Regions from separate parts of the Burkholderia sp. Bp9140 genome, predicted to be linked through region 1. Evidence: predicted binding sites of a transcription regulator. Region 1 holds the regulator's gene; each other region holds the start of a gene.
What was found. The regulator LexA, encoded in region 1, represses DNA repair genes until DNA is damaged. The targets are predictions, from matches to a motif close to ACTGTATNNNNATACAGT.
Positions count from the first base shown of each region.

Region 2: DIE21_RS02760 (DUF2471 family protein) is a predicted target of LexA. The motif match lies at 1,878-1,895, and genes of this name have one in related genera.
Region 3: recA (recombinase RecA) is a predicted target of LexA. The motif match lies at 1,468-1,485, and genes of this name have one in related genera.

Region 1 is NZ_QTPQ01000009.1:38,124-45,613, reverse strand. Features, by position in the region: gene DIE21_RS09825 (sulfate ABC transporter substrate-binding protein) at 98-1,135, opposite strand; gene lexA (transcriptional repressor LexA) at 1,400-2,047, shown strand; gene DIE21_RS09815 (hypothetical protein) at 2,074-2,412, shown strand; gene DIE21_RS09810 (DUF2939 domain-containing protein) at 2,442-3,128, shown strand; gene DIE21_RS09805 (universal stress protein) at 3,221-3,718, opposite strand; gene DIE21_RS37150 (hypothetical protein) at 3,717-3,881, shown strand; gene nodI (nodulation factor ABC transporter ATP-binding protein NodI) at 4,046-4,960, shown strand; gene DIE21_RS09795 (ABC transporter permease) at 4,967-5,800, shown strand; gene DIE21_RS09790 (hypothetical protein) at 5,849-6,271, opposite strand; gene DIE21_RS09785 (permease) at 6,489-7,490, opposite strand, start outside.
Region 2 is NZ_QTPQ01000002.1:252,718-260,207, forward strand. Features, by position in the region: gene DIE21_RS02750 (NAD(P)H-dependent oxidoreductase) at 1-776, opposite strand, end outside; gene DIE21_RS02755 (LysR family transcriptional regulator) at 863-1,756, shown strand; gene DIE21_RS02760 (DUF2471 family protein) at 1,958-2,362, shown strand; gene DIE21_RS02765 (NADPH-dependent 2,4-dienoyl-CoA reductase) at 2,556-4,589, opposite strand; gene DIE21_RS02770 (AraC family transcriptional regulator) at 4,666-5,748, shown strand; gene DIE21_RS02775 (aconitase X swivel domain-containing protein) at 5,964-6,413, opposite strand; gene DIE21_RS02780 (aconitase X) at 6,406-7,490, opposite strand, start outside.
Region 3 is NZ_QTPQ01000020.1:130,826-138,315, reverse strand. Features, by position in the region: gene recX (recombination regulator RecX) at 1-319, opposite strand, end outside; gene recA (recombinase RecA) at 319-1,392, opposite strand; gene DIE21_RS18355 (response regulator transcription factor) at 1,583-2,311, shown strand; gene DIE21_RS18350 (sensor histidine kinase) at 2,329-3,882, shown strand; gene DIE21_RS18345 (MFS transporter) at 4,125-5,783, shown strand; tRNA gene DIE21_RS18335 (tRNA-Met) at 5,940-6,016, shown strand; gene DIE21_RS18330 (LysR family transcriptional regulator) at 6,127-7,101, opposite strand; gene DIE21_RS18325 (GlxA family transcriptional regulator) at 7,299-7,490, opposite strand, start outside.

The DNA.
Region 1 (7,490 bases):
CTTGCTGGGTCGATGCTGCTCACGGGTCCGGCGCAAACGCCGGGGATGCGGCGCGCTGTCGTGGCGCGCCGCTGTCGTTATGGGTTGCTGGCTGGCGTTACTGCGGCTTGTAGATCGAGTCGAACACGCCGCCGTCCGCGAAATGCGTCTTCTGCGCATTCGTCCAGCCGCCGAAGGTGTCGTCGACCGTGTACAGCTTCAGCTTCGGAAACTGCTTCGTCAGCTCTGCCGGCACGTTCTTCGAACGCGGACGATAGTAGTTGCGCGCCGCGATTTCCTGGCCCTGCGGGCTGTACAGGAAATTCAGGTAGGCCTCGGCCAGCTTGCGCGTGCCCTTCTTGTCGACCACCTTGTCGACCACCGCGACGGGCGGCTCGGCCAGGATGCTCACCGACGGCACGACGATCTCGAACTTGTCGGTGCCGAATTCCTTGATCGACAGGAACGCCTCGTTCTCCCACGCGATCAGCACGTCGCCGATGCCGCGCTGCACGAAGCTCGTCGTAGCGCCTCGCGCGCCCGAATCGAGCACGCCTGCATTCTTGTAGAGCTTCGTCACGAATTCCTTCGCGCTTTGCTCGTTGCCGCCCGGCTTGTGCACGGCGTACGCCCATGCGGCCAGGTAGTTCCAGCGCGCGCCGCCCGACGTCTTCGGGTTCGGCGTGACGATCGAGATGCCCGGCTTGGTCAGGTCGTCCCAGTCCTTGATCCCTTTCGGGTTGCCCTTGCGCACCAGGAACACGATCGTCGACGTGTACGGCGATGCGTTGTCCGGCAGGCGCTTCTGCCAATCCTTGTTCACCAGACCCTTGTTGGCGAGCGCATCGATGTCGTAGGCGAGCGCCAGCGTGACGACGTCGGCCTGCAGGCCGTCGAGCACCGAGCGCGCCTGCGCGCCCGAGCCGCCATGCGACTGCTTGAAGTTGACCGTCTCGCCCGTTTTCGCCTTCCACTCCTTGCCGAACGCCTGGTTGAAGTCCTGATACAACTCGCGCGTCGGGTCGTACGATACGTTCAGGAACGTCGTATCGGCCTGGGCATGCGTCGCGACGCCCAGCGCCGCCGCCGCGCCCAGCGCGAGTGTTGCGATCAGGCGGCCCACTCCGCCCACCAGCCCCGTATTGCGCTTCGCCATCCTTGGTTCTCCAGTGTTGTCGGTATTGCGATGTCGGGCCAGTCTAGCGAACGGGTTACATGATTAAAAATAATCGTTCTTCATTTTTTAATACTCAAAAGTGCTAACGCAGACGGGACGGACGGTTGCGGCGGACGAACCGGCGTCCGGACGTCGCGACATCGCGCCGGAACCGGCGCGATCGCGTCGAACCTCAAGTAACACTTGAAATTCTCGAAGTACTGTATAAAAATACAGCTCACTGTCTATCCATACAGTTGAGCCATGACCAAACTCACCGCCCGTCAGCAGCAAGTGTTCGACTTGATCCGCCGCGCGATCGAGCGCTCCGGTTTCCCGCCCACGCGTGCCGAGATCGCGGCCGAGCTGGGTTTCAGCTCGCCGAATGCGGCCGAGGAACACCTGCGTGCGCTGGCGCGTAAAGGCGTGATCGAGCTGGCCGCCGGCGCGTCGCGCGGCATCCGCCTGCTTGGCATCGACGATGCGCCGCACCAGTTCACGCTGCCGCATGCCGGCCTGATGCAGCTGTCGCTGCCGCTCGTCGGCCGGGTGGCGGCCGGTAGCCCGATCCTCGCGCAGGAACACATCTCGCAGCATTACGTGTGCGATCCCGCACTGTTCACCAGCAAGCCCGACTACCTGCTGAAGGTGCGCGGCCTGTCGATGCGCGACGCCGGCATTCTCGACGGCGACCTCCTCGCCGTGCAGAAGCGCACCGAAGCGAAGGACGGCCAGATCATCGTCGCGCGTCTCGGCGACGACGTCACGGTCAAGCGCCTGATGCGCCGGCCCGGCGGCCTCGAGCTGATCGCGGAGAACCCGGATTACGAAAACATCTTCGTCAAGGCCGGCAGCGCGGAATTCGCGCTGGAAGGCATCGCCGTCGGGCTGATCCGCTCGGGCGAACTCTGACAATCGGTCTCGCTGAGGAGAACACCATGGAACGCCTTTCCCGTCTGCTGCCTTTCCGTCAATTCGGTCGCCTGCGTCACCTGCGCGGCCGCACGCCCTGCGCGCCGCTGTCCGCCACAGCGCCCGTGGTGAGCCAAGAAGTCGCAGTTGAACGGCAGGCGTCGCTGCTGCCGTCGGCGCTTCCCGCATTCGCGCGGGTGTCGCTGAACGCCGGCCTGAATCACGCGGAACCGGCGCGCCGTGCGCCCGTGCGCGTCTATCACGGTCGGTCGCGCCTGATCATGGTCGGGACGATCGATGCCGTGTGCCGGATGATCGATCGCTGCATTGCCGAGGAACGATCGGCCACGCACGGCGGTCTCTGATTGCGGAACCTGTCCGCACCGGAGGCATCGTGACTGGATCTTCGGGCCGCGCATGGCGGCTCAAGCCCCTGCTGATCGTCGCGCTGGTCGTCGCCGTCCTGATGGCGATCGGCTATGCGTACGCCTCGCCGTACGTCGCGCTCGGTCGCCTGAAATCGGCGATCGATGCGCGCGATGCGCAAGCGGTCAGCGGATATGTCGATTTTCCGTCGCTGCGCATCAGCCTGAAGCAGCAGGTCACGGAAGAGTTGATGCGCCGGATCGATGCGGTGAAAAAGGACAATCCGTTCGCGGTGATCGGCGCGCTGATCGGATCTGCACTGATCGGCCCGCTGGTCGATGCCTATGCGACACCGGAAGGTGTGGCCGCGCTGATGAGCGGCATCCCGCCGCGCGGCAATCCGGGCGAGCGGCCACCTGAATGGCCGGGCCCGCCGTCAGGCGGTGCGCCCGGCAACGCACCGGCCACGCCGCCGACCAATCCGGCGAGCGCACCCCTACCGGGCAGCAACGCCACCGCCTCGGCTGCGCCGGCACCCGCGCCAGCGAGCCCGAGCGATGCCGGTCATCCGCAGCAAACGCATGCCGGCTACCGGAATATCGATGAATTCGTCGTAACCTACCAGCGCAACGCCGACGGCACGCGCTATGCGGCGATCTTCCACCGCTTCGGCCTGTTCTCGTGGAAACTATCCGCGATTGACCTGCACGCCTGAGCAGTCGCGATCGCGGTCGATGCCGCTGATGCGACACAACGCGCGATCGGCCTGAATCGCGGCACAACCCGGCCGGCCACGCAATCGCAGCGTCACTTGCCGTTCGAGGTGGCCGCTTCGCGTTCGCGCGCGATCTCGGCCTTTTGCTCTTCCGCCGACGAACACGCGACCAGAATGCTGCAACTCACGCGATCAAGCAGTTGCGTGTTGCCCGACCCCATCCACCATCTCGACAACCCGCTGCGGCACCGATGGCCGACGACGACGAGGTCGGCCTTCAACTCCGTCGCGAGATTCGCGATTTCGTCGATCGGATAGCCGAACGCGAAATGGCCTTCCGCCTGAACGCCACGCTCGCGCAGCCAGTTCACGCCTTCCTGCAGGATCTCGCGCGCGGTTTCCTCGAAGCGGCCGCACGCGACGTCGGTCAGCAGCCCCGCGCTTTGCGCGATGCTCGAGCGCATGTCGACGACCGACAGCAAATGCGTTTCCGCCTTCAGGTCCAGCGCGAGATTGGCACCGCACCGCAATGCCTTGCGTCCTTCGAGTGTGCCGTCGTAGCACAGCAGAATCTTGTTGTAGCTAGCCATGAAACCTCCCTATCGCGACTACGTACCCTATGCACTCATCATGGTGCGCCGCAATTCCGGACGCAAGGGATGGAAAACGCTGATTCGCCACGCGGGGCGCGTCGGCGATGATGCAGTGCACGATCCGTGCGCGCATGCACCCGGCCGCGCGGGCATGCCCTGAAGAGACGCAGCCGATGCACTAGAATGGCCCGTTCGTGCCGTCGACGCGCATTCGCCCCGGTCATGCCCATGTGACACGCATTCGCCCGATCCGTTCGCCGGCCGGCATGCCCATCCGGCCCGCCGCGAAACGCGTCCGCGCCCGCTTACAACGACAACCTGCCCATGTCCGTTGCACCGATCGATTTCCGGAACGTCGAAAAACGCTATGGCGACAAGCTCGTCGTCAACGACCTGTCCTTCCACGTGCAGGCCGGCGAATGCTACGGCCTGCTCGGGCCGAACGGCGCCGGCAAGACCACGACGCTGAAGATGCTGCTCGGCCTCGCGTATCCCGATGCCGGGGCCATTTCACTGTGCGGCGAACCGGTTCCGTCGCGCGCGCGGCATGCGCGCCAGCGCGTCGGTGTCGTCCCGCAGTTCGACAACCTCGATCCCGACTTCACGGTCCGCGAAAACCTGCTCGTGTTCAGCCGCTATTTCGGGATATCGGCGCAGGCTTCACGCGCGCTCGTGCAGCCGCTGCTCGAATTCGCGAAGCTGGAAAACAAGGCCGATGCGAAGGTCGGCGAGCTGTCCGGCGGGATGAAACGGCGTCTGACGCTCGCCCGCGCGCTCGTCAACGATCCGGACGTCCTGGTGCTCGACGAGCCGACGACGGGCCTCGATCCGCAGGCGCGGCACCTGATGTGGGAGCGGTTGCGCTCGCTGCTCGCGCGCGGCAAGACGATCCTGATCACCACGCATTTCATGGAGGAGGCCGAGCGCCTGTGCGACCGGCTGTGCGTGATCGAGGAAGGCCGCAAGATCGCCGAAGGCGCGCCGCACGCGCTGATCGAATCGGAGATCGGCTGCGACGTGATCGAGATCTACGGGCCCGACCCGGTCGCGCTGCGCGACGAGCTGGCGCCGTTCGCGAAGCACACCGAGATCAGCGGCGAGACGCTGTTCTGCTACGTGACCGATCCAGAGCCGCTCAGTGCGCGACTCAAGGGTCGCACGGGATTGCGCTATCTGCATCGTCCGGCCAATCTGGAAGACGTGTTCCTGCGGCTCACGGGCCGCGAAATGCAGGACTGACCGATCATGGACGTACGCAACTATTCCGCCGCCGCGCCGTCCGCACCGCCACGCGAGTCCCGCTTCGCGATCGCGCTGCCCGCGAATGCGACCAACTGGATCGCCGTGTGGCGGCGCAACTATCTCGTGTGGCGCAAGCTCGCGCTCGCATCGCTGTTCGGCAATCTCGCCGATCCGATGATTTACCTGTTCGGCCTGGGGTTCGGGCTCGGCCTGATGCTCGGCCACGTCGACGGCGTGTCGTATATCGCGTTCCTCGCGGCCGGCACGGTCGGTTCGAGCGTGATGATGTCCGCGAGCTTCGAGTCGATGTATTCGGGCTTCTCGCGGATGCACGTGCAGCGCACCTGGGAGGCGATCATGCACACGCCGCTCGCGCTGGGCGACATCGTGCTCGGGGAGATTGTCTGGGGCGCAAGCAAGGCGCTGCTGTCGGGCGTCGCGATCATGCTCGTCGCGGGCCTGCTCGGCTATGCGCAGTTTCCGTCGATGCTCGCGGCGCTGCCCGTGGTCGCGCTCGCCGGCCTCGCGTTCGCGAGCACCGCGATGATCGTCACCGCACTCGCGCCGTCCTACGACTTCTTCATGTTTTATCAGACGCTCGTGCTGACGCCGATGCTGCTGCTGTCGGGCGTGTTCTTCCCGATCACGCAACTGCCGCCGATCGCGCAGCACGCGGCGCACGTGCTGCCGCTCGCGAACGCGGTCGAACTGATCCGGCCCGCGATGCTCGGCCGGCCGGCGACGGACGTCGGCCTGCATCTCGCGGTGCTCGCCGGCTATGCGGTCGGTGGATTCGTGGTCTCCGCGTGGCTGTTCCGGCGGCGGATGATGCGCTGACGGCCGGCGCGGACGGCGCCGGCTTGATACCACGAAATCGAGACGCCGTTACTCGTCGTCGTCGCTCCACGGAATCTCGACGTCGGTCAGGAACGCGACGGTCGCCAGCGGGCCGCCTTCCTGGCGGCCGAGCTTGCCGTCCGCGCGATGCCATTCGACGCGGAACTGCGTACCCGGATCGTCGGCGACCAGATAGACCGCGCGCAGTTCTTCCGTGTCGGCTTCGTCGACCGGGCCGTCGAACGACACCAGCATCTTCTGCGGCCACAGGCCGTTTACCGGATCGTAAATGCGGTCGCCCTGCGGAATCTCGATGCTGGCCTCGACGCCGATCGTGGCGGAGGCTTCGATGATCATCGTGCCGAGCGCGTTCAGCACGGCAGTCGCCCGCGCGGAATTGGCCTGGCGGATCGCGAGATCGCCGCGCGTCAGCGCCTTTTCGAGTCGAGGATGAATCTTCGGTTGGGTCATGCGTTTTCCTGTTTGCTTCTTGTAAAGGGCACCGCACGTGCGAAGCGGCGGTGCCGGATGAATACGACGATCGCGCGGCGGGATCGGTCTGCGCGCGGCGCGGCAGCCATCACGCGGGTTGCAGCTGCCAGGCATGTCGTGCCCCGCTGGCCGATCGGGCACGCGAGCCGGAGTCGTCCGGCTGTCGCGCCCGCTTGCCGTCCCGTCCGCGTGCCCGTCAGAACCCGAACGCGATCGCGAGCAGCCCGCTCACGATCCCGAACGCGACGACAAGGCCCGTGACGATCGCCAGCATGGTCGGCTTGAACGAACGCGCGAGCATCGCGAGCGACGGCACGCTGATCGGCGGCAGCGTCATCAGCAGCGCGGCGGCCGGGCCGACGCCCATGCCGAGCGACAGCATCGCCTGGATGATCGGCACTTCGCCGGCCGTCGGGATCACGAACAACGTGCCCGCGACCGCGAACGCGACGATCCAGCCGAGATGGTTGCCGATGTCCGGGCCGATGTGCGGGAACAGCCACGCACGCGCCGCGCCGAGCAGCAGCACGAGCACGATGTATTCGGGCACGAGCCGCACGGCCATGCGCGCGAGCAGCTTCATCCAGCGGATGAACGGATTGCCGGCCGCGGCCTGCTCGGCCACCAGCGCGGCGAGTTGCGCGTCGTCGATGCTGCGGTCCTCGGGGCGCGCGATGCGGTTCAGCAGATAGCCGACCCCGAACACCATCGCGATGCCGAGCACGAGCCGCAGCGCGCTCCAGTGCCAGCCGAGCACGAAGCCCATGAACACCAGCGCGGCCGGATTCAGCACCGTGTTGCCGAGCCAGAACGCGACCGCGCCGCCCGGCGACGCGTGCCGCGCGCGCAGGCCCGCGACGACCGGCGCCGCGCAGCACGTGCACATCATGCCGGGCAGCGACAGCAGGCCGCCTGCGGCGACACTGCCGAAGCCCGTGCGGCCGAGCACGCGTGCGACCCAGTGCGCGGGCAGCAGCGCCTGCACCGCCGAACCGAGCAGCAGGCCGAGCACCATCGCCTGCCAGATCGCCTTGCCGTACGCCCACGCGTAGTCGAGCGCCGCCTTCAGCGACGGCTCGGGCGCGCTCGCCGACGTCCCCATCAGGATCGACTGGCCGATCGAATGATGCTCGGCGGCGACGAACGCCTTGTTGTAGTACGGGAACCATTTCACGTAGAACAGTCCCGCGACCGCGAT
Region 2 (7,490 bases), on a different contig from region 1:
TGCGCCAGATGCGCCGCAAACCCCACCTTCTCCGGTTCGATCCCCGCCTTCAGCGTCAGCGCCGGAATCTCATAGTCGCCGGCGTTCTGCCGCCGGAACGGAATCGGCCGTGCGGTCCACAGTTCGTCCAGACGTTTGCCGAGCGCCGCGCGCGTTTCGTCGAAGCGCGCGTCGTTCATCTTTCCGGTCCGGTAGATCACGAACGGCGGCAGCACGTCGAACCCCGGGTAATACAGGATCCCGTGCTGGATCGGGAACAGCACGTCGTCGATCGGCCCGTTGATGCCGCGCGCGCTGTAGTGCGACTCCCAGCCGCCGGTCGTGACGATCACCATCGCACGCTTGCCCGCCAGCGTGCCTTCGCCGTAACGGTCGCCCCAATGCCGGTCGGAATGCTCGCCGACGCCGTACGCAAAGCCGTACGCATACACGCGCTCGACCCAGCCCTTCATGATCGCCGGCATCGAGAACCACCACAGCGGGAACTGCAGGATCACCGCGTCGGCCCACTTCAGCTTGGCCTGTTCGCGCGCGATATCGTCGCGCTGCGTGCCCGTCTCGAACGCATGCTTCGAATCGAGCGCCGGATCGAAGCGTGCGTCGGGCACACGGTCGGTCACGTCATGCGCGTCGAACGAGGCCTTCCAGTTCATCGCATACAGATCGGTCACCTGCACCGCATGGCCGGTCGCTTCGAGATGCTCGACCGCGAAGTCCCGCATCGCGCCGTTCAGCGAGCGCGGTTCGGGATGGGCATAGACGATCAGCACGTTCATGTTCACTGCTCCGTTGATTGAATGACAGCAGGATGCCGTCGCCTAAGGTATATTGGAAATGAATTCCCTACATTCCAGGTATAGCCATGAACAATCTCAGACGACTGGATCTGAACCTGCTGGTCACGCTCGACGTCCTGCTCGCCGAGCACAACGTCACGCGCGCGGCTGAAAAACTGAACATGTCGCAGCCGTCGGTCAGCGTGCAGTTGCAGAAACTGCGCGACCTGTTCGGCGATCCGCTGCTGCTGCCGGGCCCGCGCGGGATGCGGCCGACCACGCGCGCAGAAACGCTGCGCGAGCCGCTGCGGGACGCGCTCGACGCGGTCGAGCGCGCAGTGCTGACGGCCACGCCGTTCGAGCCGGCAACCGCGACGAATACGTGGCGCGTGGCGGCGACCGACTATGGCGAATCGACGATCGTCCTGCCCGCACTGAACGCGCTGCGTTCGGCCGCGCCCGCTACGCGGCTCGCCGTCGTCGAGCTCGTGCCGCCGCGCATCGAGCAGGACGCGGAGCGCAACGGTATCGACCTGGCCTTCCACACGACAGAGGGTTCGCCGGAAGGGATGCGGCGCCTGCCGCTGTTCGTCGAGCGATACGTGCTCGCCGGCCGTGCCGGTCATCCGAAACTGAAGCGGCGCCCGACGCTCGCGCAGTTCGGCGCGCTGGAACACGTGATCGTGTCGCCCGACGGCGGCGGCTTCTTCGGCGTGACGGACGAAGCGCTCGCGAAAGCGGGCGCCGCGCGGCGCGTCGTGCTGTCGGTTCCGCATTTCCTGTTCGTGATGTCGGCCGTCGCCACCACCGACCTCGTGGCGATGCTGCCCGAGCGGCTGGTGCGCAACACGCCCGCGCTGCGCGTCGTGGAAGCGCCCGTCGAGGTCCCCGGCTACGAGATGTCGATGCTGTGGCACGAACGCGTGCATCGCGATCCGGCGCATCGATGGTTGCGGGAGACGATCGCCGCGTCGGTGTGAGTGTGTCAGGTAAGCCGCTCGCGGGAACGGCAGGGATGCCGTGCTTCGGCCACCCTCACCGCCGCGCTCGAACCGGTTACGACGAACCCACGTGCATTCAGCACTTGAAACCGCCTCGAACACTGTATATATTTACAGTGCTTTTGCACCATTTGACCCGAATTCCGTCACCCATGACGGACGGACTTTTGTGAGGCGACCATGTTCCAGTCATCCGCATTCGATCCCGAGCAACCCGGCTTCAACCCGGTCCACTTCGAGCGTGCCGCGCAGCGGGCGGTCGTCGACCTGCAGCGTGTCGTCGGCGGCCCTGCGCAACGCGCGCTCGGGCTGCGGCGCCGCACCCATCCGGCCGCCGTCCGCACGATGAGCTGGCAGGCGCTGCTGAACGTCGAGGAACTCGCGTTCTCGAATACCGGTTTCCTGAGCCGCAACGATCCGATGGTCGTCGACGCGTTCATTCGCCTGCGCGACAGCCGGCTGGTCGCCGCGGACGTCGAGGAGCCGGTCGACTGGCGTCGCGACGACGACGACCTGCCGGCCGTCTACCTGATCGTCAAGGCGATGCTGGAAGCGGAAGAGGAAGAACGGGCCGAAGCGGCCTGACGCACGCCGGCCGGCGGCAGATGGCGATCCGCGGAAATCGCGTCGCCACGTTGCGGGGCGACGCGGTACATCCGTTCCATGCTGTCGGTGTGCCCCGGCATGACGCATCATCGGACGCAACGTCGCGAGCCGTCGCGCAGGCAAGCTGCCACCGCGCGACGCGCTCCGTTTCGAAACCTGAACGGGCGGTTCGTTACAACCGCGCCGCAAGCCGCGAGCCCTGATCGATCGCACGCTTCGCATCGAGTTCGGCCGCCAGTTCCGCGCCGCCGATCAGGTGCACCGAGCGTCCGGCCGCCTGCAGCGGCGCGAGCAGCGCGCGCTGCGGCTCCTGCCCCGTGCACAGCACGATCGTGTCGGCCTCGATCAGTTCGTGATCGGTACGCTGCTCGCCGTACGACACGTGCAGCCCGCGCGCATCGATCAATTCGTAGTTCACGCCGCCGATCATCTTCACCTGCTTCATCTTCAGCGTCGCGCGGTGAATCCAGCCGGTCGTCTTGCCGAGCCCCTTGCCGAGCGGCGCGGCCTTGCGCTGCAGCAGCGTCACTGCGCGAGCCGGCGCGGCGACCTGCGCGCGCGTCACGCCGCCGCGCGTCGCGGCCGGATCGGTCACGCCCCACTCCGCTTTCCACTCGTCCAGATCGAGCGTCGGCGACTCGCCGTCCTGCACCAGATACTCGGCGACATCGAAGCCGATGCCGCCCGCGCCGACCACCGCGACACGCCGGCCGACCGGCTGCCTGCCGGCGAGCACGTCGACATAGCTGAGCACGTTCGGTCCGTCCTGCCCGGGAATCTTCGGGTCGCGCGGCGCCACGCCGGTCGCGAGCACGATCTCGTCGTAGCCGCCCGCGATCAGGTCGCTCGCGTCGACGCGGTGGTTCAGGTACAGGTTCACGCCGGTCAGCTCGACCTGGCGGCCGAAGTAACGCAGCGCTTCGTCGAACTCCTCCTTGCCCGGAATCCGCTTCGCCATGTTGAACTGGCCGCCGATCTCCGACGCCGCGTCGAACAGGTCGACGTGGTGGCCGCGCTGCGCAAGCACGGTCGAGCACGCGAGCCCGGCCGGCCCCGCACCGACCACCGCGATGCGCTTCGGCTGCTGCACGCGCGTGTAGACCAGTTCCGTCTCGTGGCATGCGCGCGGGTTCAGCAGGCATGACGCGATCTTGTTCTTGAACGCGTGGTCGAGACACGCCTGGTTGCAGCCGATGCACGTGTTGATCTCGTCGGCGCGGCCCTGCGCGGCCTTGACGACGAACTCGGCATCCGCGAGCAGCGGGCGCGCCATCGATACCATGTCCGCGCAGCCATCCGCGAGAATCTGCTCGGCCACTTCGGGCCGGTTGATCCGGTTGGTCGTCACGAGCGGAATACCGACCTCGCCCTTCATCTTCTTCGTCACCCACGCGAACGCGCCGCGCGGCACCGACGTCGCGATCGTCGGCACGCGCGCCTCATGCCAGCCGATCCCCGTGTTGATGATGGTCGCGCCCGCGCGCTCGACGGCCTTCGCGAGCTGCACGGTCTCGCGCCAGTCGCTGCCGTCCGGAATCAGGTCGAGCATCGACAGCCGATAGATCAGGATGAAGTCGCGCCCGACCGCTTCGCGCGTGCGCTCGACGATCTCGATCGGCAGGCGGATCCGGTTCTCGTACGAACCGCCCCACCGGTCGGTGCGCTTGTTCGTATGCATCGAGATGAACTGGTTGATCAGGTAGCCTTCGGAACCCATGATCTCGACGCCGTCGTAGCCGGCCTCGCGCGCGAGCTGCGCGCAGCGGACGAACGCGCGGATCTGCCGCTCGACGCCGCGCGCGCCGAGTTCGTGCGGCGCGAACGGCGAGATCGGCGACTTGATCTTCGACGGCGCGACCGCGAACGGGTGGTAACCGTAGCGGCCGGTATGCAGGATCTGCAGCGCGATCTTGCCGTCGTCCGCATGCACGGCATCGGTGATCACGCGATGCCGCCGCGCGCCGGCCGACGTCATCAGCGTGCCGCCGAACGGCTTGGTCCAGCCGGCCACGTTCGGCGCGAAGCCGCCGGTCACGATCAGGCCGACGCCGCCGCGCGCACGTTCGGCGAAATAGTCGGCAAGGCGCGGCAGCGTCTTGCGGCTGTCCTCGAGGCCCGTGTGCATCGAGCCCATCAGCACACGGTTCTTCAGCGTGGTGAAGCCGAGATCGAGCGGCGCGAGCAGGTGGGGAAAGGGGGTCGTCATGGTGATCCTGCCGGTAAGCGATAGGTGCCATCGTAGGCCGCGCGCCGCCTTGAACGTGAGGGGGCAAACAGCCATAATGCTTGTCATTTCCGGCCAAAACGACATGACCTCTCCGCCACGCAAGGACCACCTCGGGCTGCGCCGGCCGACGATTCCGGTCGCCTATACACGCCTGCTGCTGCAGGCGCTGGCCGCGCGCGGCGTCGATCTGGCCGCGGTGCGCGCGGGCACCGGGCTGCGCGACGCGGTGTTGGCCGAACCGGACGCGCGCGTCGCGCCATCGCAATGGGGCCGGCTCGTGCTCAATGCGATCGAGATCGGCGGCGATCCGGGCATCGGGCTCGCGTTCGGGCTGCTGCTGAAGCCAACCGTGCACGGCTTCCTCGGCTATGCGACGCTGACCGCCCGGGACATCCGCGACGCGCTGGTCGTCACGCAGCGCTACTTCCGGATGCGCAACCGCCAATATCGGCTGACCTATGCGGAGGACGAACACGGCGCGACGCTCGAACTGCACGGCGTGCAGGCAAGCCCCGTGCTGCAGCATCACGTGATGTTCGAGTTCGTGCTGACCGGGCTCGCGCAAAACATCTCGCAGTGGTCCGGGCGCGCGTCGCCGCCGATTACGCTGCGCTTCGCGTGGCCGGAGCCCGGGTATTTCGCGCGTTACCGCGCCCAATTGCCGCCGGTCGAATTCGGCTGCGCCGCGAACGCGCTGTGGATCGCGCGCGAGGTGCTCGACTGGCCGCTGCCGCTCGCCGACGAAGTCGCGCACCGGCAGGCGCTCGTGCAGGTCGAGCGCGAGTATGCGCAGGTGCGCCAGGAGGAAGGCGATCTCGTCGAGCGCGTGCGCGCGGAACTGGCGCGCACGGCCGGCGACTATTCGAGCCCGGAGGCGCTCGCCGATGCACTGCTCGTGTCGACGCGCACGCTGCGGCGCCGGCTCGAGGAAGCCGGATCGAGCTATCGGGAACTGCTCGACGAAGCGCGGTTTCGCGACGCGAAGCAGTTGCTGTCGGCATCGGACCTCGACCTGAAGACGATCGCCGAGCGGCTGCAATTCACCGACCCGGCGAATTTCACGCGGGCGTTCCGGCGCTGGGCCGGGCAGACGCCGAGCGCTTATCGGGAAGCGGCCGGCAATCCGGCGCGCGAGTAAGCGGGAAGGCTCGCGCAAGCGCGGCGGCTGGCGCGACCCGCCTGCCGCAGGGAAAGCACTCACACCGGACACCCGAAGGTAGCGGCGCATTCGTGTGATCCGGGTCAATGGAACGACGCCCGACGCATCGGCTGCCGACGTCAATGCGCGCTGCCGCCCCGTCACCGGCATCGATCCGCCTCTCGCCGAGGTGAACGGACGCCGAGCGCGACGCGTCAATTGCCGACGTCAATCCGCGCGCCGCCGTCCCCTTCACCCGCCTCGATCCGCACCTCGCCGGTCGCGGCAACGATCGCGTCATACACATCGTCGGTCACGCACACCACCGGCACCGCGATCGCATACAGTTCGGCGGCAACGATCGCGCCGATCGAGATGATCAGGTCGCGCTCCTTCAGCACGATCCCGACCGGCCCGGTGCCGTTGCGCACGGCTTCCGCGAGCACGCTGCTGCTCGAACTCGACCCCTTCGCATGCGGCATCACCATGATCCGGCCGGCCAGGCTCGCGCCGGCCTGCGGATGCCCGCGATCGACGATCCGCCCCGCGCCCGAGTCGTAGCCGCCCCAGAAGCTGAGCGGCTTGTCGAGCACGATCGTCCTTGCGCATGCGCTGCCCGGTACGAGCGTGTCGCCCGTCAGTTTCCCGATCGTTGTGTCAGTCATCGAATCGCACCTTTCCTTCGAACGCGGAACGCACGCACTCGCGCATGCTGCCGTACGCGACCGTGACGCCGATGTTCGCGGGCGCATACGACGCCCACTTCCCGGAGTTGGTCATCACCAGGCCCGACAGCTGCTTCATCACCGGCGTGATGTACGTGCAGGTGTCGACGACGATCTGGATGCCGCGCGCGTCGAACTTGTCGGCGAGCCCGAGCTCGCCCAGCTCCCACAGGATGAAGCGGCTCGTGTTCACGTAGAAATCGCACTTCGGCTTGCCGTCGAACCGATCGAGCAGCGCGTCGAGCGTGCGGAATTCGGCCAGCGAGAAATGCGGCGTGCCGAGCGCGACCGCGACGAGCGCATCGCCGGCCGCGCCGTGGTTCAGCGTGCGGCGGATCTCGTCGAGATCGGCCATCGCGACATCGACCGTTCGCAGCGCCGCCTGCCCGTGCAATGCGGCGTCGAGCGTCGGCGCCTCGGGCGTGACGCCCACCGCATGGAACAGCGCGACCGCCCCGCTCGATGCGGCGGCGGCACCCAGTGCCTTGAGTTCGTCTTCGGTGGTGTCCGCGGGCAACCCGACAATCGCCGGCACGATCGCGCCGGCGATCCTGCCGATCAGCAACCCGAGCGCCGCGAAATGGATGTCGCGCGACGGCCGGTTGCCGAAGTCCGGCGCGTTGAACACGATCCGCGCCGCGCGATTCGCTTCGACATGCAGCCCCGCATACGGCGCACGTCCGGTAATCGCGGCGGCCAGGTCGAGAAAGTCGCCATAGCGGCTGGTGCGCGCACCGAGCACCGAATTGGCGAACACGATCGCATTGGATTCGGCCCACGCGATCTGCTCGCCCAGGCGCGGACGCTTCTCCAGCTGATACGGCGCGCACGTGAAGCTCGATTCGCAGCCGAGCTGCAGGTGCGCATCCATCAGGCGCCGCGCGTCGCGCTGGATCATGCGGTCGCCGTGATACAGCTCGGGATGGATCAGGTCGAGCGACCCGACGTTCAGGGTGGTCGGCACCGCGACCTGCGCGCCGGTGTCGACGAAATACTCGACGAAGTCGAGGCTCGTCC
Region 3 (7,490 bases), on a different contig from region 1:
TGCGCGTGTAGACGTCTTCCCTGGCCGGTGCCGCGGCGTCGGCTGCGCGCTCGCCCGGGAAGCTGACACCGGACACGCGACGACGCGGCCGGTCGTGCGCGTCGAACGATTCGTCGTCGTCGAACGGATCGTCCGGCGCGGTGATCTCAAACGAAACGAGGGCATCGTCGGATGCCCTCGTCGCGGTGCGGTTCGCGGCATCGCTGCCTGCAGACCGCCGGCTGGCGCCGGAGGGTGCGGCTCGCCGGCCCGAGCGACCCGCCGTTTCGGGCGCGTCGCTCGCTTCCGGTTCGCCAGCCTGACCTCGGCGCCCGACCATCACTCTTCTTCGTCCATCGCCTCGGCTTCGTCCTGGCCTGCACCATCGGGCATGGTGACCACGCCAAGCGATTCGCGAATGCGGTTCTCGATCTCGCGTGCGATTTCCGGATTCTCGCGCAGGAATTCACGCGCGTTGTCCTTGCCCTGGCCGATCTTCTCGCCGTTGTAGCTGTACCAGGCGCCGGCCTTGTCGACGATCTTCGCCTGCACGCCGAGATCGATGATCTCGCCCTGACGCGAAATGCCTTCGCCATACAGGATGTCGAAGATCGCTTCGCGGAACGGCGGCGACACCTTGTTCTTGACGACCTTCACGCGGGTTTCGTTGCCGATCACCTCGTCGTTCTTCTTGATCGAGCCGATCCGGCGGATATCCAGACGCACCGACGAGTAGAACTTGAGCGCGTTGCCGCCCGTCGTGGTTTCCGGGTTGCCGAACATCACGCCGATCTTCATCCGGATCTGGTTGATGAAGATCACGAGGCAGTTCGTGCGCTTGATCGTGCCGGTCAGCTTGCGCAGCGCCTGCGACATCAGGCGAGCCTGCAGGCCCGGCAGCGAATCGCCCATCTCGCCTTCGATTTCGGCCTTCGGCACGAGCGCCGCGACCGAGTCGATGACGATCATGTCGATCGAGCCCGAGCGCACCAGCGCGTCGGTGATTTCGAGCGCCTGCTCGCCGGTGTCCGGCTGCGAGATCAGCAGCTCCGGCACGTTCACGCCGAGCTTCGCTGCGTATTGAACGTCGAGCGCGTGCTCGGCGTCGATGAACGCTGCGGTGCCGCCCAGCTTCTGCAGTTCGGCAATGACCTGCAGCGTGAGCGTGGTCTTGCCGGACGATTCCGGACCGTAGATCTCGACCACCCGGCCGCGCGGCAGGCCGCCAACGCCGAGCGCGATATCGAGACCGAGCGAGCCCGTGGACACGACCTGGATGTTCTCGGTCGCTTCGCCGTCGCCCATCCGCATGATCGATCCCTTGCCGAACTGCTTCTCGATCTGCGCGAGTGCGGCCGCCAGCGCCTTGCTCTTCTCGGCGGTCATCCCGGAGCCCTTCTTGCTATCTTCCATGAATCGTCCTTTGCTATGATGAGCAGCGTCTGTCAGAGGCGCGCCCGCTTTCAAGCGCCGCCCACGAATGCAGACACTGTATAAAAAAACAGTGTTTTATGCAAGCCCGCAATGCAGGCTGCGTTGTACACGGATAACTTCGGAGACAGCCGCGCCGGCGCGAACGCCCCGCCGGCCACCGGTCAGCACCATGCGAATTCTCATCGCCGAAGACGACAGCATACTCGCGGACGGCCTCACCCGGTCACTCCGCCAATCGGGCTATGCGGTCGACCACGTGAAGAGCGGGGTCGAGGCCGACACCGCGCTGTCGATGCAGACCTTCGACCTGCTGATCCTCGATCTCGGGCTGCCCAAGATGCCCGGGCTCGACGTGCTGAAGCGCCTGCGCGCGCGCAATTCCAATCTCCCCGTGCTGATCCTGACCGCCGCCGACAGCGTCGACGAACGTGTGAAGGGGCTCGACCTCGGCGCGGACGACTACATGGCCAAGCCGTTCGCGCTCAACGAGCTCGAGGCGCGCGTGCGCGCGCTGACCCGGCGCGGCGCGGGCGGTGGCCCGACCGTCGTGCGCCACGGCTCGCTCGCGTTCGACCAGGTCGGCCGCATCGCGTATGCGAACGAGCGCGTGCTCGATTTGTCCGCGCGCGAGCTCGGGCTGCTCGAAGTGCTGCTGCAGCGCATCGGCCGGCTCGTGTCGAAGGAGCAGCTCGTCGACCATCTGTGCGAATGGGGCGAGGAAGTCAGCAACAACGCGATCGAAGTGTACGTGCACCGGCTGCGCAAGAAGATCGAGCCCAGCGGCGTGCGGATTTCCACCGTGCGCGGCCTCGGCTACTGCCTCGAGAAAGTCGCGCCCGCGGCGCCGGCCGACACGGCCGCGCCCCAGCCCGCGGCGGCCGGCACGCCGCTGCGCTGAAACCGGCCGTCGCCGCAATGGCCACGCCGGCCCATTCCCGCCATCCGACCGGCGAGCAGCCGTCCGCCGCCGACGCCGCGCGCGACGCGCGCTACGAGAACCCGTTCGCGCCGCCCGACGAGACCGACACGCCCGAGGCCGCGCGCCCGCGCTCGCTGTTCGGCGAAATCCTCGACTGGATGCTCGCGCCGCTCCTGCTGCTGTGGCCGATGAGCATCGCCGTCACCTATCTCGTCGCGAAGACGATCGCGAACGGCCCGTTCGACCGCGCGCTCGAGACCAACGCATACGTGCTCGCACGGCAGATCCATCCGGTCAACGGCGTCGCCGAGCTGACGCTGCCGCAGCAGACGCGCGACTTCCTGCGCGCGGACAACATCGACAGCGTTTACTTCCAGGTGCTCGGCACGCGCGGCGAACTGGTCGCGGGCGAGGCCGACATGCCGCTGCCGCGCGACGAGGACCGCCCGCCGCCGGGCGTCGTCGTGTTCCGCGACGACCTGCTGCGCGGCAACGACGTGCGCGTCGCGTATACGACCGTCGCGCTGCCGGCGTCGAGCAGCACGCAGCCCGTGCTCGTGCAGGTCGGCGAGACGCTCGACAAGCGCAACGCGCTCGCGAACGACATCATCAAGGGCGTGATCCTGCCGCAGTTCGTGATCCTGCCGCTCGCGATCCTGCTCGTCTGGTTCGGGCTGTCGCGCGGGCTCGCGCCGCTCAACGCGCTGCAGGCGCACATCCGCGCCAGGCGGCCCGACGACCTGTCGCCCGTCGAGGCGCAGCGCGCGCCGCCCGAAATCGAGCCGCTCGTCACGTCGTTCAACGACCTGCTCGCGCGTCTCGAACAGAACATGGCACTGCAGAAGCGCTTCATCGCCGACGCCGCGCACCAGATGAAGACGCCGCTCGCGGGGCTGCGCACGCAGGCCGAGTTCGCGTTGCGCCACCCCGTGCCGCCCGACGTGCAGCGCTCGCTCGAGCAGATCGCGACGAGCTCCGAGCAGGCCGCGCGGCTCGTCACGCAACTGCTCGCGCTCGCGCGCGCCGAGAACCGCGCGAGCGGGCTGACGTTCGAGCCGGTCGAGATCGCCGCGCTGGCGCGCCGCACGGTGCGCGACTGGGTGCAGGCGGCGCTCGCGAAGCGCATGGACCTCGGCTACGAAGGCCCGGAGGACGACGCGCCGCTCGACGTCGACGGCAATCCGGTGATGCTGCGCGAGATGCTCGGCAACCTGGTCGACAACGCGATCCGCTACACGCCCGAGGGCGGCCGCATCACCGTGCGCGTGCGGGCCGACCACGCGGCGCGGCGCGTGCATCTCGAAGTCGAGGACACCGGGCCCGGCATCCCGGCCGCCGAACGCGACCGCGTGGTCGAGCGCTTCTACCGGATCCTCGGCCGCGAAGGCGACGGCAGCGGCCTCGGGCTCGCGATCGTGCGCGAGATCACCGCGCAGCACGGCGGCACGCTGACGCTCGACGATCATGTCTATCAGCAGGCGCCGCGCCTCGCCGGCACACTCGTGCGCATCAGCCTGCCGCTGTCCGAAGCCGCCCCGGATCAATCCTGACGCGCGCGGCCGGGCGCCGGACGCCGATCCTGCACAGCAGGTCGCGATCGCATCGAAACCGGTGTTTTATCGCCCGTTTGCGACACGATCGGGGCGCGAAGCGACCGATTCGGCACGGGTTAACGCGCAGTCGTTTTGTCCGCGCGAGTCAGTGCGCCGTAAGTTTCCCTGCCAATAATCGTCGACAGGCCCGCCCACCCAAGGCGGCCGCATATCTATATCAAGGGACTTGGAGACGATTCATGGCAACGTTAGGCGGGCAAATTTCGCACGCGCCGATGACGGGCGAAGAGAAGAAGGTGATCTTCGCGTCGTCGCTGGGCACCGTGTTCGAGTGGTACGACTTTTACCTGGCCGGCTCGCTCGCGGCCTACATCAGCAAGAGCTTCTTCTCCGGGGTCAATCCGACCGCCGCGTTCATCTTCACGCTGCTCGGGTTCGCGGCCGGCTTCGCCGTGCGGCCGTTCGGCGCGATCGTGTTCGGCCGGCTCGGCGACCTCGTCGGCCGCAAGCACACGTTCCTCGTGACGATCGTGATCATGGGTATCTCGACCTTCGTGGTCGGCTTCCTGCCAGGCTACGCGTCGATCGGCATCGCGGCTCCGGTGATCTTCATCGCGATGCGGCTGTTGCAGGGCCTCGCGCTCGGCGGCGAGTACGGCGGCGCGGCGACCTACGTCGCCGAGCATGCGCCGGCGAACCGTCGCGGCTTCTACACCGCGTGGATCCAGACGACCGCGACGCTCGGGCTGTTCCTGTCGCTGCTCGTGATCCTCGGCGTGCGCACCTTCATCGGCGAGGAAGCGTTCGGCAACTGGGGCTGGCGCGTGCCGTTCGTCGCGTCGATCGCACTGCTCGCGGTGTCGGTGTGGATCCGGCTGCAGCTGAACGAATCGCCGGTGTTCCTGCGCATCAAGGCGGAAGGCAAGACGTCGAAGGCACCGCTGACCGAAGCGTTCGGCCAGTGGAAGAACCTGAAGATCGTGATCCTCGCGCTCATCGGCCTGACGGCCGGCCAGGCCGTCGTGTGGTACACGGGCCAGTTCTACGCGCTGTTCTTCCTCACGCAGACGCTGAAGGTCGACGGCGCAAGCGCGAACATCCTGATCGCGATCGCGCTGCTGATCGGCACGCCGTTCTTCCTGTTCTTCGGGTCGCTGTCGGACAAGATCGGCCGCAAGCCGATCATCCTCGCGGGCTGCCTGATCGCGGCGCTGACCTACTTCCCGCTGTTCAAGGCGCTCACGCACTACGCAAACCCGCAGCTCGAACTCGCGACGCAGAAGGCCCCGATCACGGTCGTCTCCGATCCGGCCACCTGCTCGTTCCAGTTCAACCCGGTGGGCACGTCGAAGTTCACGAACTCGTGCGACATCGCGAAAAGCGCGCTCTCAAAGGCCGGCCTGAACTACGAGAACGTTGCGGCACCGGCTGGCGCGACCGCCGAGATCAAGGTGGGTGACGCGGTGATCCCGGCCTATGACGGCAAGGCCGCCGACGCGAAGGCGCAGGGTGCGGCGTTCGACAAGACGCTCGCGTCGACACTGAAGGCGGCAGGCTACCCGGCGAAGGCCGACCCGGCGCAGCTCAACTGGCCGATGACGATCGTGATCCTGACGATCCTCGTGATCTACGTGACGATGGTCTACGGCCCGATCGCGGCGATGCTGGTCGAGATGTTCCCGACGCGGATCCGCTACACGTCGATGTCGTTGCCCTATCACATCGGCAACGGCTGGTTCGGCGGCTTCCTGCCGGCAACCGCGTTCGCGATCGTCGCGGCGAAGGGCAACATCTATTCGGGGCTCTGGTATCCGATCGTGATCGCGCTGGCCACGTTCGTGATCGGCCTGCTGTTCGTCAAGGAGACGAAGGACTCGGACATCTACGCGCAGGATTGAGGTCGGGTAGCCGGCGGGCATCGGTCGTCGGGCGTGTTCCTTGCGGTGCCCGCCCCGCCCGCAACCCGGGCTGCACGGGCCGCCGGCAACTTTTTTCAGGGAAGACGAAAAAAGGTGTTGACAGCCCGGCGGTAGGTCTACATAATTCAAGTCTTCGGCGAATTAGCTCAGTCGGTTAGAGCGACGGAATCATAATCCGCAGGTCCGGGGTTCGAATCCCTGATTCGCCACCAGTTGTAAAGGAAGCCGCTGTTCCGCAAGGATCAGCGGCTTTTTTCATTGCCGCCTCATTCAGCGACCGTGTCGCGCGCCGCCCTCCCTCAGGCCACGCGCTGCGCTGCTGCTACGCCACCACCACCCCGCGCTGCGCCTCGCTCGTCTGCGCGCGCACCTTCCCGCGCCAGTTCTCCCCGCCCTCCAGCGCCGGCGTCGACTCGAACAACTCCGCGAGCCAGTCCGCGAACACCCGCACCTTCTGCGACAGGTGCCGGTTGTGCGGATACACGATCGAGATCGGCTTGGGCTTCGGATTGCAGTCGGGCAGCACCTCGACCAGCGAGCCGTCGCGCAGGTTCGGCAGCACCATGAACAGCGTCGGCTGGATCATCCCGAACCCTTCGAGCCCGCACGTCACGTACGCATCCGAATCGTTGACGGTGACGCTGCCGTTCATCCGCACCTCGACCGGCTTGCCCTCGATCATGAACACCCATGGAATCGCCCGCGCGCCATGGCTCGCGCGGAAATTGACCGCGTGATGGTCCGCCAGGTCTGCAATCTCCTGCGGCTCGCCATGACGCGCCAGATAGTCCGGCGACGCGCAGGTCACGCGCTTGAGCATCCCGATCCGTCGCGCGACCATCGAAGAATCCTCGAGCGGCCCCACCCGGATCATGCAGTCGATGCCCTCCTCGACCGGATCCACGTAGCGGTCCGACAAGCCGAGGTCGAGCGTGATGTCCGGATACTGCTGCCGAAAGATCGACAGCGCCGGCAACACGACGCGCCGCCCGAGCGAGCTCGGCATGTGGACGCGCAGCACACCGCTCGGCTTGCGGTTGCCGGTCTGGAAACTCGAGTCGACCTCCGCGATCTCCGAGATGATCTTCATGCAGTGTTCGTAGTACGCGGCGCCCTCCGGCGTCAGCGACAGCCGGCGCGTCGTCCGGTGCATCAGGCGCACGCCGAGCAGCGCCTCGAGATTCTGGATGATGGTCGTCACCGACGCGCGCGGCATCGCGAGCGTGTCGGCCGCGCGCGTGAAGCTGTTCGCGTCGACCACGCGGGTGAAAACTTCCATTGCCTGGATGCGGTCCATGCTGCGCCCCCTTCGAATCGCCAACAGGACAGAATAGAGCGCGCAACGCGCGCGGCACAAGCCCCCACCCATTGTTCTCCGTTCACGAACAGTTCAGGCGCTTCGGACTCGAAAGTGATCGAGTTTCGTTCAGTTCGGCACGACGATCGGCCTGTCTCCGGCCGCCGCGCGCCGGCTGCCCGCGGCACGCCCGCGCGTTACCGCACGAACCGCTCGCGATAGCCCTGCGGCGACACGCCGAGCACGCGCACGAAACTGCGCCGCAGCGTCTCTTCCGAACCGAAGCCGCACCGTGTGGCGATCCGCTTGACGGGCCACGCGGTTTCGCCGAGCAAACGCTGCGCGGCCTCGACGCGGATCTGTTCGACCGCACGTGCGGGCGTGCGGCC